2 regions of the Kitasatospora sp. NPDC090091 genome follow, and region 1 is predicted to be linked to the other one. Evidence: riboswitches for the same ligand, from Rfam matches in the RefSeq annotation. Region 1 holds a riboswitch; the other holds the start of a gene.
The links. Region 1 has a riboswitch for cobalamin ahead of ACIPSC_RS01945 (HoxN/HupN/NixA family nickel/cobalt transporter). Riboswitches for the same ligand answer to the same signal wherever they lie in the genome.
Positions count from the first base shown of each region.

Region 1 (7,637 bases):
CCGCCGACGCCGTCCGCGAGGACCTGCTCGGCGAGGGCTACGAGGCGATCGCGCTCCAGGTGCCCAACGCCGAGGACGCGAAGAGCGCCGAGGTCGCCGCGTACTGCTGGTCGGTGCTCGGCCAGACCGGCTTCACCCGCAGCGACGTGATCGTCGGCATCGGCGGCGGCGCCACCACCGACCTGGCCGGCTTCGTCGCCGCGACCTGGCTGCGCGGGGTCCGCTGGATCTCGATGCCCACCACGCTGCTCGGCATGGTCGACGCGGCCGTCGGCGGCAAGACCGGCATCAACATCGCCGAGGGCAAGAACATGGTCGGCGCCTTCCACCCGCCGGTGGGCGTGCTGGCCGACCTCGGCACCCTGGAGACCGTGCCGAAGCACGACTACGTCTCCGGCCTCGCCGAGGTGATCAAGTGCGGCTTCATCGCCGACCCGGTCATCCTCGACCTGATCGAGGCCGACCCGGAGGGCGCCAAGACCCCGGCCGGCCCGCACACCGTGGAGCTGATCCGGCGGGCCGTCCAGGTCAAGGCCGACGTGGTCTCCGGGGACCTCAAGGAGTCCGGACAGCGCGAGATCCTCAACTACGGCCACACCCTCGGCCACGCCATCGAGCGCAACGAGCGGTACAAGTGGCGGCACGGCGCCGCGATCTCGATCGGCATGGTCTTCGCCGCCGAGCTGGGCCGGCTGGCCGGCCGGCTGGACGACGAGACGGCCGACCGGCACCGCACCGTGCTGGCCTCGGTCGGCCTGCCGCTGACCTACCGCGCGGACGCCTGGCCGAAGCTGATGGACGCGATGAAGATCGACAAGAAGTCGCGCGGCGACCTGATCCGCTTCATCGTGCTGGACGGCCTCGGCAAGACCTCCGTGCTGGAGGGCCCGGACCCGTCGCTGCTGGTCGCCGCCTACGCGGAGGTCTCCGCGTGACCCGGGTGATGGTGCTCAACGGCCCCAACCTCGGCCGGCTCGGCAGCCGCGAGCCGGACGTCTACGGTGCGACCTCGTACGCCGGGCTGGTCGAGCGCTGCACGGCGCTGGGCAAGGAGTTCGGCTTCGAGGTCGAGGTGCACGAGACCAACTCCGAGCAGCAGATGGTGGAGTGGCTGCACGAGGCGGCCGACGGCCGGGTGCCCGTGGTGATCAACCCGGGCGCCTTCACCCACTACTCGTACGCGATGCGGGACGCCGCCGCCCAGCGGACCGCCCCGCTGATCGAGGTGCACATCTCCAACCCGTACGCCCGGGAGACCTTCCGGCACACCTCGGTGATCGCCGCGGTGGCCTCCGGCACGATCGCCGGATTCGGGCTCGGTTCGTACGAACTGGCCCTGCGCGCCCTCGCCGAGCAGCTCACCACGCGCTGACACCTGCACGGACGGCCCGGCGGCGGACTGTGCCCGCCGCCGGGCCGCCGTGTAGTGTCCCCGCTGAAAGAAGTCGGGAGGTGACCGTGGCGCAGTACACCGGGGGTGGACAGGTCCCCCCTCGTCCCGTCGCTCCGCCGGCCCCGCCGTATCCGGGCAGCGCGACCGCCGCGCCCCCGCCCGCGCCGGCGGGCCCGTCGCCGGCCCCGCCGGCGGCCGGGGTGCCGCAGACCGGACCGGTCGTGCTCCAGCCGCCCCAGCCGGTTCAGGCCCAGCCGGTTCAGGCGCAGCCCGTTCAGCCCCAGCCGGTGCAGGCGCAGCCCGTTCAGGCCCAGCCCGGGCAGCCTCCGTACGGCGGCCACCCGGCCGGGCCCCGGCCGGTGCCCGCACCCGCGCCCGCACCGGCCTCCGCCCCCGGACCCTCGCACGCTGCCGCGGCGCCCGCCCCGGCACCCGTGCCGGCCGGCGGCACCGGGCACTTCCTGCTGCCCTCCGGCGCGCCCGTGCAGCTCCCCGCCCACCCGCCGCAGCCGCACGCGCCGACCGGCCCCCTGGCCGTGCTGCTGATCGGCCCGGCCGGCGCGGGCAAGACCACGGTCGCCCGGCACTGGGCCGAGCGGCGCCAGACGCCCACCGCCCACATCAGCCTGGACGACGTCCGGGAGTGGGTGCAGTCGGGCTTCGCCAACCCGCAGTCCGGCTGGAACAGCGCCTCCGAGGCCCAGTACCGGCTGGCCCGCCGCACCTGCGGCTTCGCCTGCCGCAACTACCTCGCCAACGGCATCTCCTGCATCATCGACGACGCCGTCTTCCCCGACCGCCCGGCCATCGGCCTCGGCGGCTGGAAGCGCCACATCGGGCCCGGCATGATCCCGGTCGTGCTGCTGCCCAGCCTGGACTCGGTGCTCAGCCGCAACGCCCGGCGCAGCGGCAACCGCCGGCTCGGCGACGAGGAGGTGGCCCGGATCCACGGCCGGATGGCCGGCTGGTACAACTCCGGGCTGCCGATCATCGACAACTCCCACCTTGACGTCGCCGCCACCGCGGCCGAGCTGGACCGGGCGATCCTGGCCCGGCTGATGGGCATCCCGGTCCGCTGAGGCCGCCCGCCCGGGGCCGTCCCGGCGCCGCGGCGGTGTCGGTGCCGGCTGCGATGATGGACGCGTCCTGATCGACCACCCGGGGGAGCTGACGCCCGTGCCGGAAGGCCACATCATCCACCGTCTCGCCGCCGAGAGCAGCACGGCCTTCGTCGGCCGCCCGGTCCGCGCCTCCAGCCCCCAGGGCCGGTTCGCCGACGGCGCCGCGCTGGTCGACGGCCAGGTGCTGACCGGGGCCGAGGCCACCGGCAAGCACCTCTTCCTCGGCTTCGAGGGGGGTGCCTGGGTGCACATCCACCTCGGCCTCTACGGCGGCCTCACCTTCGGCGAGGGCGCCGCGCCCGAGCCGGTCGGCCTGGTCCGGCTGCGGCTGGCGAACGACGACTCCTACGCCGACCTGCGCGGCCCCAACACCTGCGCGCTGATCACCGGCGCCGAGAAGGCCGCCGTCGCCGCCCGCCTCGGGCCGGACCCGCTGCGCACCGACGCCGACCCGGACGCTGCCTGGCGGCGGATATCGGGCAGCCGGACGACGGTCGCGGCGCTGCTGATGGACCAGAAGGTGCTGGCCGGCGTCGGCAACGTCTACCGGGCCGAGGTGCTGTTCCGCCACGGCATCAACCCGCACCGCGCCGGCCGCGACCTCACCCGCGCCGAGTGGGACGCGATCTGGGCCGACCTGGTCGCCCTGATGCACGAGGGCGTCGGCGCGGGCCGGATCGACACCGTCCGCCCCGAGCACACCCCCGAGGCGATGGGCCGCCCCCCACGGGTGGACGACCACGGCGGCGAGGTCTACGTCTACCGCCGCGCCGCCATGCCCTGCCTGATCTGCGGCACCGACGTCCGCACCGAGGAACACGCCTCCCGCAACCTCTTCTGGTGCCCCCGCTGCCAGCAGACGTAGAAGTGCGTTGCCCGTTCGGCCGGACAGGCCCTAGCGAGTGGACGCGGACTCCGGGCGGGGGCAGAAGGTGACGCGGGTGCGGTGTCCGCCGGTGCGGAGGGTGAGGCCGTGCTCGCCGAGGCCGGCCGGCTCGCCGCCCTCGGCGAGCCGGAGTGCGACGGCGGCGCCGAGCAGGAGCGGGTCGAGGCGCGGTGCGGGGGCGCCCCAGGCGGCTTCCGCCCGGGCCTCCAGCAGCAGGCCGGTGCGCAGCCGGAGCAAGTGCCGGGCCTCGCCGAGCGCGGCCACGGCGACGCTGAGGCCGGGCAGGTCGGCGGCGGTCGCGGCGAGCCAGTGCTCGGCGGGCTGTCCGGCCCGGACGGTGGTCCGGGCCAGGACCTCGGCGCTCCGCCGCAGCGCCGGCCGCGGTTCCTCGGCACTGACCGAGAGGAATCCGCGGGCCGGGTCGGGGTCCGGGCCGACGGGGTATCGGCGCAGCCGCACCTCGGTTCCGGTGACGTGGCCGGTGACGCGGTAGGCGGTGGGTGCCGGCGCGGGCGATGGGACGGGGGCGGGATAGGGCGTCAGGCAGGGTTCGCCCTCTGGTTCGTCGATTCCCGGCAGGTAGGAGTGGAGGACGCCGCGCAGCACCGCCGCGGACCGGCCGCGCCGGCCCAGCGAAAGGTCGGTGACGGCGCGCAGCGCGGCCGGGTCGTGGTCGGCGATCGCGGCTTCGATCTGGGCGAGCAGGTCGCCGGCCGGGTCGAGCGCGGGCGCCGCCCGGCCGAAGGCGTGGGTGGGGGAGTGCGGGTCGAGTTCGGCGGCTCCGGTGGCGGCCAGCAGGGTGGGGCGCTCCAGGGCGGCGCCGTAGAAGGAGACCGAGCCGTGGTCGCCGATCAGGCAGTCCGCGGCGACCAGCGCGGCCTGCCAGCCCTGGTGGGGCGGTAGCAGCCGCAGGCCGGACCGGGCGGCGGCGTCGAACAGGTTCTGAGGGTCGTGCCGGGCCCAGATGTTGGGGTGCAGGACCGCGGCCACGGTGTACTCGTCCGCGGGGAGCCGGCCCACGAGCCGCAGCGGGAGATCGAGGTCCCGGCCGGCCAGGGAGTGTGCGCTCCAGGTGGAGCTGACGACGACGAGGCGTCGGCCGTCGACCGCGCCGAGGGCGGCGCGGTAGGCGTCCCGGGAACCGGCGCTCACCAGCATCCGGTCGTAGGAGAGGTCGCCGACCTCGCGGGCGCGCGGCAGCGCCTCGGGGCAGGAGCGCTCCAGACGGTGGAACTGCTCCCGGTGGGAGAGCCCGACCACGGCGGGGAACACCCGCCCCCGGTGCGTGAGTTCGTTGCGGGACAGGCCCGCGGCGCTGATGGTGTCCCCGGTGGACTCCGGGACCAGCCGGTTGTACCCGGCGCCGTGCGGCAGGACGACGAGCGGGGCGTGCAGTCGGTGCATGGAGGAGTGGACGGCGCAGGCGACCGCCAGGTCGAACCGGTACCGGGTGGCTTCCTGCCAGGTCAGGATGGTGAAGCCGGGGAGACCGCGGAGGTGGTCGTCGAGACCGGCGGCGAAGGCCGAGCCGGGGTTGACGGTGAGGTAGAACCTGATGCCGTGCCGACCGCGCAGCAGGCTCAGTACTTCCAGGACCCGGGTGGCGGAGGTGAGGGTGCGGGAGACCGCCAGGACGCGTGCCCTGACCGGCCAGGTGTCCCAGCGGTCGTCGGCGGGCCACGGACGGGGACGGCGCCCGGCGCGGATCAGCACGCGAAGATCGTACGCATCCGGGCCCGGGTCGGCAGGGTGTTCGAGGAACTCTCAGCCCGCTGCGGTGGCGGTGGGGGATGGGTGGGCGGCGGCGCAGGTGTTGAGGAGGGGGCGCAGGGCGTCGTCCACGAGCCGGTAGCGCACGACACGTCCGTCCTTGTCGCCGGTGACGACGCCGGCCGTCCTCAGGAGCCGCAGCGCCTGGGAGACGGCGGGGTCGCGCATGCCGGTGGCAACCGCGAGGTCGGTGACGGCGAGCGGGCCGGCGCGGTGGAGGGCGAGCAGCAGGGCGAGCCGTCCGGGGTCGGCGAGCAGCGAGAACCGCTCGGCCAAGGACCGGACGTGCCCGGTGTCGCCGATCGCGGCGATCGCCTCGCAGACCCGGTGTCCGTCGATGGTGCGGTGGCCCGCGCGGTCGGCCGGTACGAGATGCATTCGGACATTCTTGCAGCCCGGGCCCTGTGATCCTTGACACCTGCGCAGGTGCGCAGCCTTGCAAGGGTGTGCACGGGCCGCCTACGGTGTTGCCCGCCGTGGTGTTCGGGAAGACCGGTGACGGACCCTCAGGGTCCGGAGTCCGGAGCGGCCCTCGCCACTGTGATCGGGGGGAATCGTCCGTACCCATGACGCCACTGGGCGCCTCGCGCGCCTGGGAAGGCGGGTACGGAAGCCCCGTCAGCCAGGAGACCGGCCACGGCATCTCACGAACGTCATTCCACGAGGTGCTGGAGCGTGATCCCAGGATGACCCTGCCCGAAACCGCCGCTGCCCCGGCGGCACCGTCCGCCCTGCCGACCTTCCGGTGGCGCCGCGAGGACACCGTCCGTACGGCCGGGCTGATGGGGGTGATCCTGGCCATGCACGTGGTGGCGTTCGGAACGCTCATCTTCCTGGTCGCCCCCGAGAAGTACGAGGTCGGCACCCAGGTCTTCGGGGTGGGCCTCGGCATCACCGCCTACACCCTCGGCATGCGGCACGCCTTCGACGCCGACCACATCGCGGTCATCGACAACACCACCCGCAAGCTGATGGCGGACGGCAAGCGGCCGGTCTCGGTCGGCTTCTGGTTCGCCCTCGGCCACTCCTCGATGGTGGTCCTGATGGCCGCCATGGTGGCGGGCGGCGCGCAGCTGGCCGACACGCTGATGGACGACGAGTCCACCACCCACCAGTGGCTGGGGATGGTCGGCACCTCCGCCTCCGGCGTCTTCCTCTACCTCATCGGCGCGCTCAACCTGGCGGCGCTGTTCGGCATCCTCAAGGTGTTCCGCTCGATGCGGGCCGGGCGGTTCGACGAGGCGGAGCTGGAGGAGCACCTCAACTCGCGCGGCTTCCTGGCCCGCATCCTGAACCGGGCGACCCGCTCGATCACCCGGCCGGGCCAGATGTTCCCGGTCGGCATGGTGCTCGGGCTCGGCTTCGACACCGCGACCGAGGTGACCCTGATGGTGATGGCCGGCTCGGGTGCGGCCTCCGGGCTGCCCTGGTACGCGATCGTCTGCCTGCCGCTGCTCTTCGCGGCGGGGATGAGCCTGTTCGACACCCTGGACGGGACGTTCATGAACTTCGCGTACCAGTGGGCGTTCTCCAACCCGGTGCGCAAGGTGTACTACAACCTGACCATCACGGGCCTGTCGATCGCGGTCGCCTTCATCATCGGCACCATCGAGCTGGTCGGGGTGCTGCACGAGAAGCTGGACCTGACCGACCCGGTGAGCGGCTGGATCGCGGACATCTCGCTGGACAACGTCGGCTACGCGATCGTCGGGCTGTTCGTGGTGGTCTGGGCGGCGGCGATCGGGTACTGGCGGATCGCCGGGGTCGAGCAGAAGTGGAGCCCGCAGCCGGTGAGGCCGGGCGCCGGGCCGGCCGAGGGTGAGGACGCGCCCACCGCGCCGGAGGCGGCGCGGTAGGCGGCGGGCGCCGATCAAGCCGCTGAACGAGCCGAACGAGCCGGACGAGCCGAACACCACGACGGAGCCATCCCGGGGGCCGGGGTGGCTCCGTCGCGTTCAGGGGTCAGCGCTCCTCGCGGAAGTCGACGTGCTGCCGCACGACCGGGTCGTACTTGCGCAGCACCAGCCGGTCCGGGTCGTTGCGGCGGCTCTTGCGGGCCACGTAGGTGTAGCCGGTCCCGGCCGTGGACCTGAGCTTGATGATCGGGCGCAGTTCGCTGCGGGCCATGGGTGGTCCTCCTGGGGTCGGCCGGCTCGGCGGGTCGCCGCTCCGGGGTGGCGGTCCCGGTGGCAGCCGGAGGCCGCACACCGAAATGGAAGTCGTTTTCGCGCATCGCATCACAACGCGCGTCCCACCCCGCCCATTCCCGGGGGAGCCGGGTGGGGACGAGGTGGGGTCGCGGAGGGAGCGCCGTGGGCGCACGTGCCCGGCGCGCGCCGGTGGGGGAGCGCCGCGCGCCGGGCCCCGGGTGGGGGCGCTCGGCGGGCGGATCGGGGTGGGTCTCCGTAGGCTCGACCCATGTCTGATGCGTACGCGGGCCGGCGGGAGCGGCTGAGGGAGCACTGCA
Region 1 covers NZ_JBIVDY010000001.1:434,781-442,417, reverse strand. The annotation lists gene aroB (3-dehydroquinate synthase) at 1-935, shown strand, start outside; gene aroQ (type II 3-dehydroquinate dehydratase) at 944-1,372, shown strand; gene ACIPSC_RS01965 (AAA family ATPase) at 1,459-2,472, shown strand; gene ACIPSC_RS01960 (Fpg/Nei family DNA glycosylase) at 2,570-3,379, shown strand; gene ACIPSC_RS01955 (hypothetical protein) at 3,410-5,113, opposite strand; gene ACIPSC_RS01950 (ArsR/SmtB family transcription factor) at 5,165-5,548, opposite strand; cobalamin riboswitch at 5,631-5,824, shown strand; gene ACIPSC_RS01945 (HoxN/HupN/NixA family nickel/cobalt transporter) at 5,857-7,026, shown strand; gene rpmG (50S ribosomal protein L33) at 7,133-7,297, opposite strand; gene ACIPSC_RS01935 (aminopeptidase P family protein) at 7,589-7,637, shown strand, end outside.

Region 2 (7,637 bases), on a different contig from region 1:
GAGAAGAAGTGCGGCCACCTGGGCGGCAAGGTGCTCGTCCCCACCGCCCAGCACGTCCGCACGCTCAACTCCGCCCGCCTCGCGGCCGACATCGCCGACGTGCCCACGCTGATCGTGGCCCGTACCGACGCGCTCGCCGCCAACCTGCTGACCACCGACGTGGACGAGCGCGACGCGCGGTTCTGCACCGGCGAGCGCACCGCCGAGGGCTTCTACCGGGTCGAGCCCGGCATGGCCCCGGTGATTTCGCGCGGTCTCGCCTTCGCCCCGTACGCGGACCTGATCTGGGTGGAGACCGGCACCCCGGACCTCGCCCAGGCCCGCGAGTTCGCCGAGGCGATCAAGGCCGAGTACCCGGACAAGATGCTCGCCTACAACTGCTCGCCGTCCTTCAACTGGAAGGCCGCGCTGGACGACGACCAGATCGCCAAGTTCCAGCGGGAGCTGGGCGCGATGGGCTACCGGTTCCAGTTCATCACCCTGGCCGGCTTCCACGCCCTCAACCACTCGATGTTCCAGCTCGCGAAGGGCTACGCCGAGCACGGCATGACCGCCTACGTCGACCTCCAGGAGGCCGAGTTCGCCGCCGTGCCGGACGGCTACACCGCCGTCAAGCACCAGCGCGAGGTCGGCACCGGGTACTTCGACCTGGTCTCCACGGCGCTCAACCCCGCCGCCGAGACCCTCGCCCTGACCGGCTCCACCGAGGCCGAGCAGTTCCACTGAGCCACCCCGGCGGTCTCGTCGGGGACGAGCCGCCTTCCACCCCGCCGCCCGGGGTCTCGTTGAGGGACGAGGCCCCGGGCGGCCTCCCACTCGCCTTCCACGCGCCTTCCACTCGCCTCCTTCGCCTCCTTCGCCTCCTGGAGCACCGGATGACCCAGCCCAGCCGCATCGAGATCCTCGGCGCACCCGAGGACCGCTTCGACGAGATCCTCACCCCCGAGGCGCTCGCCTTCCTCACCCGTCTGCACGAGGCGTTCGCCGGCCGCCGCACCGCACTGCTCGCCGAACGGGACCGCCGCCGCGCCGGGTTGGCCGCCGGGGGCACCCTGGACTTCCTCCCGGAGACCCGCACCGTCCGGGAGGACCTCGGCTGGCGCGTGGCCGGCGCGGGCCCGGGCCTGGCCGACCGCCGGGTGGAGATCACCGGCCCGCCCGAGCGCCGGATGACCGTCAACGCCCTCAACTCCGGCGCCAAGGTCTGGCTGGCGGACTTCGAGGACGCCACCGCCCCGACCTGGCACAACCTGGTCACCGGCCAGCTCAACCTGATCGACGCGATCGAGCGTCAGATCGACGACACCACGCCGGAGGGCAAGCGCTACTACATCGGGAACGACCCCGCCACCATCGTGGTCCGCCCCCGCGGCTGGCACCTGGACGAGCAGCACCTCCTGATCGACGGGCGCCCCGCGATCGGCGCGCTGGTCGACTTCGGCCTGTACCTGTTCCACTGCGGCCGGCCGCAGATCGCGGCCGGCTCCGGCCCGTACTTCTACCTCCCCAAGCTGGAGAACCACCTCGAAGCGCGCCTGTGGAACGACGTGTTCACCCTCGCCCAGGCCGACCTCGGCATCCCGCACGGCACGATCCGCGCCACCGTGCTGATCGAGACCATCACCGCGGCCTTCGAGATGGACGAGATCCTCTACGAGCTGCGCGAGCACGCCGCCGGCCTCAACGCGGGCCGCTGGGACTACCTGTTCAGCCTCATCAAGAACTTCGCCCAGCACGGGCCCCGGTTCGTCCTGCCCGACCGCGCCACCCTCACCATGACCCAGCCGTTCATGCGCGCCTACACCGACCTGCTGGTGCGCACCTGCCACCGGCGCGGCGCGCACGCGATCGGCGGCATGGCCGCGGCGATCCCGCAGCGCGACCCCGCGGCCAACGAGGCGGCCCTCACCAGGGTGCGGGCCGACAAGGAGCGGGAGGCGGGCGACGGCTTCGACGGCTCCTGGGTCGCCCACCCCGGTCTGGTCGCGACCTGCCGCACCGCCTTCGACGAAGTCCTCGGCGACCGCCCGCACCAGCTGGAGCACACCCGCGAGGACGTCGACGTCACCGCCGCCGACCTGCTGGGTGTCCAGCGGCTCTCCGCCGGCCTGCCCACCGAGCAGGGCCTGCACGCCAACGTGGCCGTCGCCCTGCGCTACCTGGTCGCCTGGCTCGGCGGCTCCGGCGCCGTCGCCGTCTTCGGCCTGATGGAGGACGTCGCCACCGCCGAGATCGCCCGCTGCCAGCTCTGGCAGTGGCAGCACCACTGCACCCGCCTCGCCGGCGGCTCCCTCGCCACCGCGGACCTGGTCCGGCGGCTGATCGACCGCGAGCGGGCCGGGCTGCTCGCGGAGCACGCCGACCCGGCGCTGGTGGACGATGCGGTGCGCATCCTGGAGGAGACCGCGCTCGGCGCGGAGCTGCCCGCCTTCCTCACCACCGAGGCCTACGCCCGCCACCTCGTCCGCACCACCGCCCCGGCCGCCTGACCCGGCCGGTCTCCGCATCGCCCCCGAAGGAGGCAATCGCATGAACGTCATCCGCCGTGTCGCCGTCGTCGGTGCCGGGCAGATGGGCTCCGGCATCGCCGAGGTCTTCGCCCGCGCCGGGCTCGACACCGTCGTCTGCGAGAGCGGGCGCGAGGCCCTGAGCGCCGCCCGCAGCCGGATCGACCGCTCGTTGCACCGCGCCGTCGACCGCGGCCGGATCAGCGAGGAACAGCGCACCGACGCCTGGGCCCACCTGCTCTTCGCCGACGACCTCGAAGCGCTCGCCGACCGGCAGCTCGTCGTCGAGGCCGTCGTCGAGGACGAACGCGTCAAGACCGAGGTGCTCACCACCCTGGACAAGGTGCTGGTCGCCGAGGACGCCGTCCTCGCCACCAACACCTCGGCGATCCCCGTCACCCGGCTCGGCATCACCACCGGCCGTGCCTCGCACGTCCTGGGCCTGCACTTCTTCAACCCGGCCCCGGCGATGCCGCTGGTCGAGCTGGTCAGCTCGCTGCACACCGACCCCGCCGTGGTCGGCCGAGTGGAGGCCTTCGCCGCGGACGTCCTCGGCAAGCACGTCGTCCACTCCCGGGACCGGGCCGGGTTCGTCGTCAATGCCCTGCTGGTGCCCTACCTGCTCGCCGCCGTCCGGATGGCCGAGGCCGGGCACGCCAGCCCGGAGGACATCGACGCCGGCATGGTTTACGGCTGCGCCCACCCCATGGGCCCGCTCGCCCTCGCCGACCTGATCGGCCTGGACACCGTCGAGGCGATCGCCCACTCCATGTACGAGGAGTACAAGGAACCGCTGTACGCACCCCCGCCGCTGCTCTCCCGCATGGTCGAGGCCGGACTGCTCGGCCGCAAGACCGGCCGCGGCTTCCACGCCCACCCGGCGGCCTGACGGCCCGTCCGTACCTCCCGCCGCCGGCCACCGGCCACCGGCAGACCCGATGCCCTGGAGACCGCGCCACCCGCGCGCTCCAGGGCGTCGCGCTGCCCGCGTTTCCCGGGGACGGCTCGGGCAGCCACCGGCCGGGCACCGCACGCGTGCGGTGCCCGGCCGGGTCGTACCGTCCTCGGGTCAGTCCGCCAGTTCCTCCCTCAGGCGGCGGGCGGCGCCGACCAGGCTGTCCAGGGAGGCTCGGGTCTCCGGCCAGCCGCGGGTCTTCAGGCCGCAGTCGGGGTTGACCCACAGGCGTTCGGCCGGGATCGCGGCGAGGCCGGTGCGCAGCAGGGAGACGGCCTCCTCGGTGCTCGGCACGCGCGGGGAGTGGATGTCCCAGACACCCGGCCCGACCTCGCGCGGGTAGCCCGCCTCGGCCAGCTCGCCGGCCACCTCCATGTGCGAGCGGGTCGCCTCCAGCGAGATCACGTCTGCGTCGAGGTCGTCGATGGCCGTCATGATCGCGCCGAACTCGGCGTAGCACATGTGGGTGTGGATCTGGGTGTCCGCCCGTACCCCCGAGGTGGCGAGGCGGAAGGCCTCGGTGGCCCACGCCAGGTAGGCCGGGCGGTCGGCGGCGCGCAGCGGCAGGGTCTCGCGCAGGGCCGGCTCGTCGACCTGGACGACGGCGGCGCCGGCGGACTCCAGGTCGACGACCTCGTCGCGCAGCGCGAGCGCGACCTGGCGAGCGGTGTCGGCGAACGGCTGGTCGTCGCGGACGAAGGACCACGCGAGCATGGTGACCGGCCCGGTGAGCATGCCCTTGACCGGGCGGTCGGTGAGGCCCTGGGCGTAGCGGAACCAGTCCACCGTCATCGGGTGCGGGCGGGAGATGTCCCCGGCCAGCACCGGCGGCCGCACGTACCTGGTGCCGTAGGACTGGACCCAGCCGTGGCGGGTGGCCAGGTAGCCGGTGAGCTGCTCGGCGAAGTACTGGACCATGTCGTTGCGCTCGGGCTCGCCGTGCACGAGGACGTCCAGGCCGGCCTTCTCCTGGTAGGCGATGACCTCGCGGACCTCGGCCTCCATCCGCTCCCGGTACGCCCCCGCGTCGATCCGGCCCGCCGTCAGGTCGGCCCGTGCGAGCCGCAGTTCGGCGGTCTGCGGGAACGAGCCGATGGTGGTGGTGGGAAGGAGCGGCAGGCCCAGCCGGGCGCGCTGGGCCTCGGCCCGCTGCGGGTAGGCCTGGGCGCGGCGGGTGTCGTCGGCGCCCACGGCGGCCGCACGGGCCCGTACGGCCGGGTCACGGGTGATGGGGGAGGTGGCGCGGGAGGCCAGGTCGGCGCGGTTGGCGGCGAGTTCGGCGGTGATCGCGCCAGTACCCTCCCGCAGCCCGCGGGCCAGCAGGGCGACCTCGGCGGCCTTCTGCTTGGCGAAGGCGAGCCAGCGGGCGATCTGCGGGTCGACGTCGCGCTCGGCCGCGGCGTCGATCGGCACGTGCAGGAGGGAGCAGGACGGCGCGACGTCGACCCGGTCGGCGAGACCGAGCAGCGTCGCGAGGGTGGCCAGCGACTTCCCGAGGTCGTTGATCCAGATGTTCCGGCCGTCGACGACCCCGGCGACCAGGCGCTTGCCCGGCAGGCCCCCGACTGCGGCGAGATCGTCCAGGTTGGCGGCGGCCGGGCCGGTGAAGTCCAGCGCCAGGCCCTCGACCGGGGCCTTGGCGAGCACCGGCAGGGCTTCGCCGAGGCGGTCGAAGTAGCTCGCCACCAGCAGCTTCGGCCGGGCGGTGAGGCCGCCCAGCTCGCGGTAGGCGCGGGCGGCGGCGTTCAGTTCGGCCGGGGTGCGGTCCTGGACGAGCGCGGGCTCGTCCAGCTGGACCCATGCGGCGCCCGCCGCCCGCAGGTGGGCGAGCAACTCGGCGTAGACGGGCAGCAGCCGGTCCAGCAGGGTGATCGGCTGGAAGTCGGCCGCGACGCCGGGCGCCGGCTTGGCGAGCAGCAGGTAGGTGATCGGGCCGACCAGCACCGGGCGGGCGGCGTGGCCGAGAACCAGGGCCTCGCGCAGCTCGGCGGCCGCCTTGGCCGGGTTCGCGGCGAACACCGTGTCGGGGCCCAACTCGGGCACCAGGTAGTGGTAGTTGGTGTCGAACCACTTGGTCATCTCCAGTGGCGCGACGTCCTGGGTGCCGCGCGCCATGGCGAAGTAGCCGTCCAGAGGGTCGGCCTCGACGGCCTCCCGGTGGCGGGCCGGGATCGCGCCGACGGCCACGGTGGTGTCCAGCACGTGGTCGTAGAGCGAGAAGTCACCGGTCGGGACCTCCTGGACCCCGGACTCGGCAAGCTGGGCCCAGTTCTCCCGGCGCAGGCCGGCAGCGGCGGTCAGCAGCGCCTCCGAGGTGACTGTGCCCTTCCAGTACCCCTCGATCGCCTTCTTCAGTTCCCGGTTACGGCCCTGCCGGGGGTAGCCGTACACGGTGGCCACGGTCGCCGCGGCTGCGGACTGCGCTGTCAAGGGACTCTCCTTCGCGAGCCTGATTCCTCTTGGTGCCCGGTGACGGCACGAAGGCGCGAAGGGGTGACGAACCGGACGGACGCCCGCACGTGGACGCAGCTCCGCCTGGTATGAACGCCGACCCGCCCACGAGGTCACCGGATTGCCGCGCGCGAAACGGTCGCGCACGGGCAGTGGCAGGTCTTCGGACTCGCGGGCACGGCCGCCCTGGTCCCAGGGCGGACACCTACTGGCCGTCGCTTCCCAGACCCTCCCGGGCCCAGTGCGTATGACGGCGGTCGTTCCCACTCACCGCTGCGGGGCAGTCCCGGATTCCCACCGGGTTCCCTCTTGCGACGCGCCTGCCTGGCGGACAGGGCGAACCAGCTGCACCGCCAGCTTAGGGGCAGGACGGCGGAAGCTGAACAGCGAATCGCTCAAATCGTCCGGATGCTGAGACCGGGTCGGCGTCAGGACCGGACGGCCGCGCGGCGTTCCCCGGAGCGGGAGGGACGTCGGAGCCGTCCGCGGCCTCGAAGCGCACCGTGGGTTCGAAGTTGGCGCGCCGGGCGGCCCGGCGGAAGACCGTCAGGACGGCCGGCCCGACGACCAGTACGGCCGTGAAGGTGGTGACGGCCCGGCCGGTGTCCCAGCCGAGCGAGGTGGCCAGGTCGAACAACAGGTAGCGGTGCCACTGTTCGGTGAAGGGCAGGCCCGGCAGGTAGGCGATGGAGCTGTTCGGGTCGGTCGAGAACGGCCAGAAGGACAGGTTGAGCAGGAAGCCGAACAGGTAACCGGAGAACGCCCCGTACACGGCCAGCATCGGCACCTCCCAGCGCCGGCGGGCCGGTGGGAGCAGTCCGGCTAGCATGCCCACGAAGGCGCAGCCGAACATCTGGTACGGCATCCAGGGGCCGACGCCGCCGGTCAGCAGGGCCGAGGCGAACAGCGAGGTGCAGCCGAGGGTGAAGCCGAAGCCGAGGCCGAAGACCCGGCCGGCCAGGACGAGGACGAAGAAGACCGTCTCCACTCCGGCCGTCCCGGCGCCGAGCGGGCGGAGTCCGGCGTTGACGGCGGACAGGACGCCGAGCATGGCGAGAGCCTTGGCGTCGATGCCGCCGGCCGCGATCTCCGCGATGACGACGGCGAGGACCAGGACCAGCAGGGCGCCGAAGATCAGCGGCGGTGCGTAGTTCGAGCCGAACTTCCCGGGGGCCACGACGAACGGCCAGGTGAAGGCGACGACGCCGATGAAGGCGGCCAGCGCGATGACGATGCGGGCCCGGCCGGGGATGCGCAGGGCGGTCATCGGGCGGCCTCCGCCGGTTCGAGGGCCCCGGCGACCTGCCTGGTGGTCAGGTACGGCAGGGGAGCGAGGATCTTGGCGGTCTGCGGGGCGAAGGTCGGTGAGGCCACGATGACCTCGGAGGTCGGGCCGTCGGCGACGATCTCGCCCTCGGCCATGACGACGACCCGGTCGGCGGCGGAGGCGACGAACTCGACGTCGTGGGTGGAGACCACGACGGTCCGGCCCTCGGCGGCGAGGGCGTCGACGATGCCGGTGAGCGCTTCCTTGGCCTGGTAGTCCAGCCCGCGGGTGGGTTCGTCCAGCAGCACCACCCTGGGTGCGGCTGCCAGTTGGATCGCCAGGACGAGGGCCAGCTGCTGGCCCTCGGAGAGGTCGCGGGGGTGGATGTCGTCCGGGATGCCGGGGGCCAGCCGGTCGAGGATCTGCCGGGCGGTCGGCCCTGCGGCGTGATCGGCCT
Region 2 covers NZ_JBIVDY010000003.1:344,132-351,768, forward strand. The annotation lists gene aceA (isocitrate lyase) at 1-726, shown strand, start outside; gene aceB (malate synthase A) at 876-2,489, shown strand; gene ACIPSC_RS07090 (3-hydroxybutyryl-CoA dehydrogenase) at 2,530-3,396, shown strand; gene metE (5-methyltetrahydropteroyltriglutamate--homocysteine S-methyltransferase) at 3,577-5,892, opposite strand; cobalamin riboswitch at 6,050-6,274, opposite strand; gene ACIPSC_RS07100 (ECF transporter S component) at 6,272-7,180, opposite strand; gene ACIPSC_RS07105 (ABC transporter ATP-binding protein) at 7,177-7,637, opposite strand, start outside.
Region 2: another riboswitch for cobalamin. It lies ahead of metE (5-methyltetrahydropteroyltriglutamate--homocysteine S-methyltransferase); the one in region 1 lies ahead of ACIPSC_RS01945 (HoxN/HupN/NixA family nickel/cobalt transporter).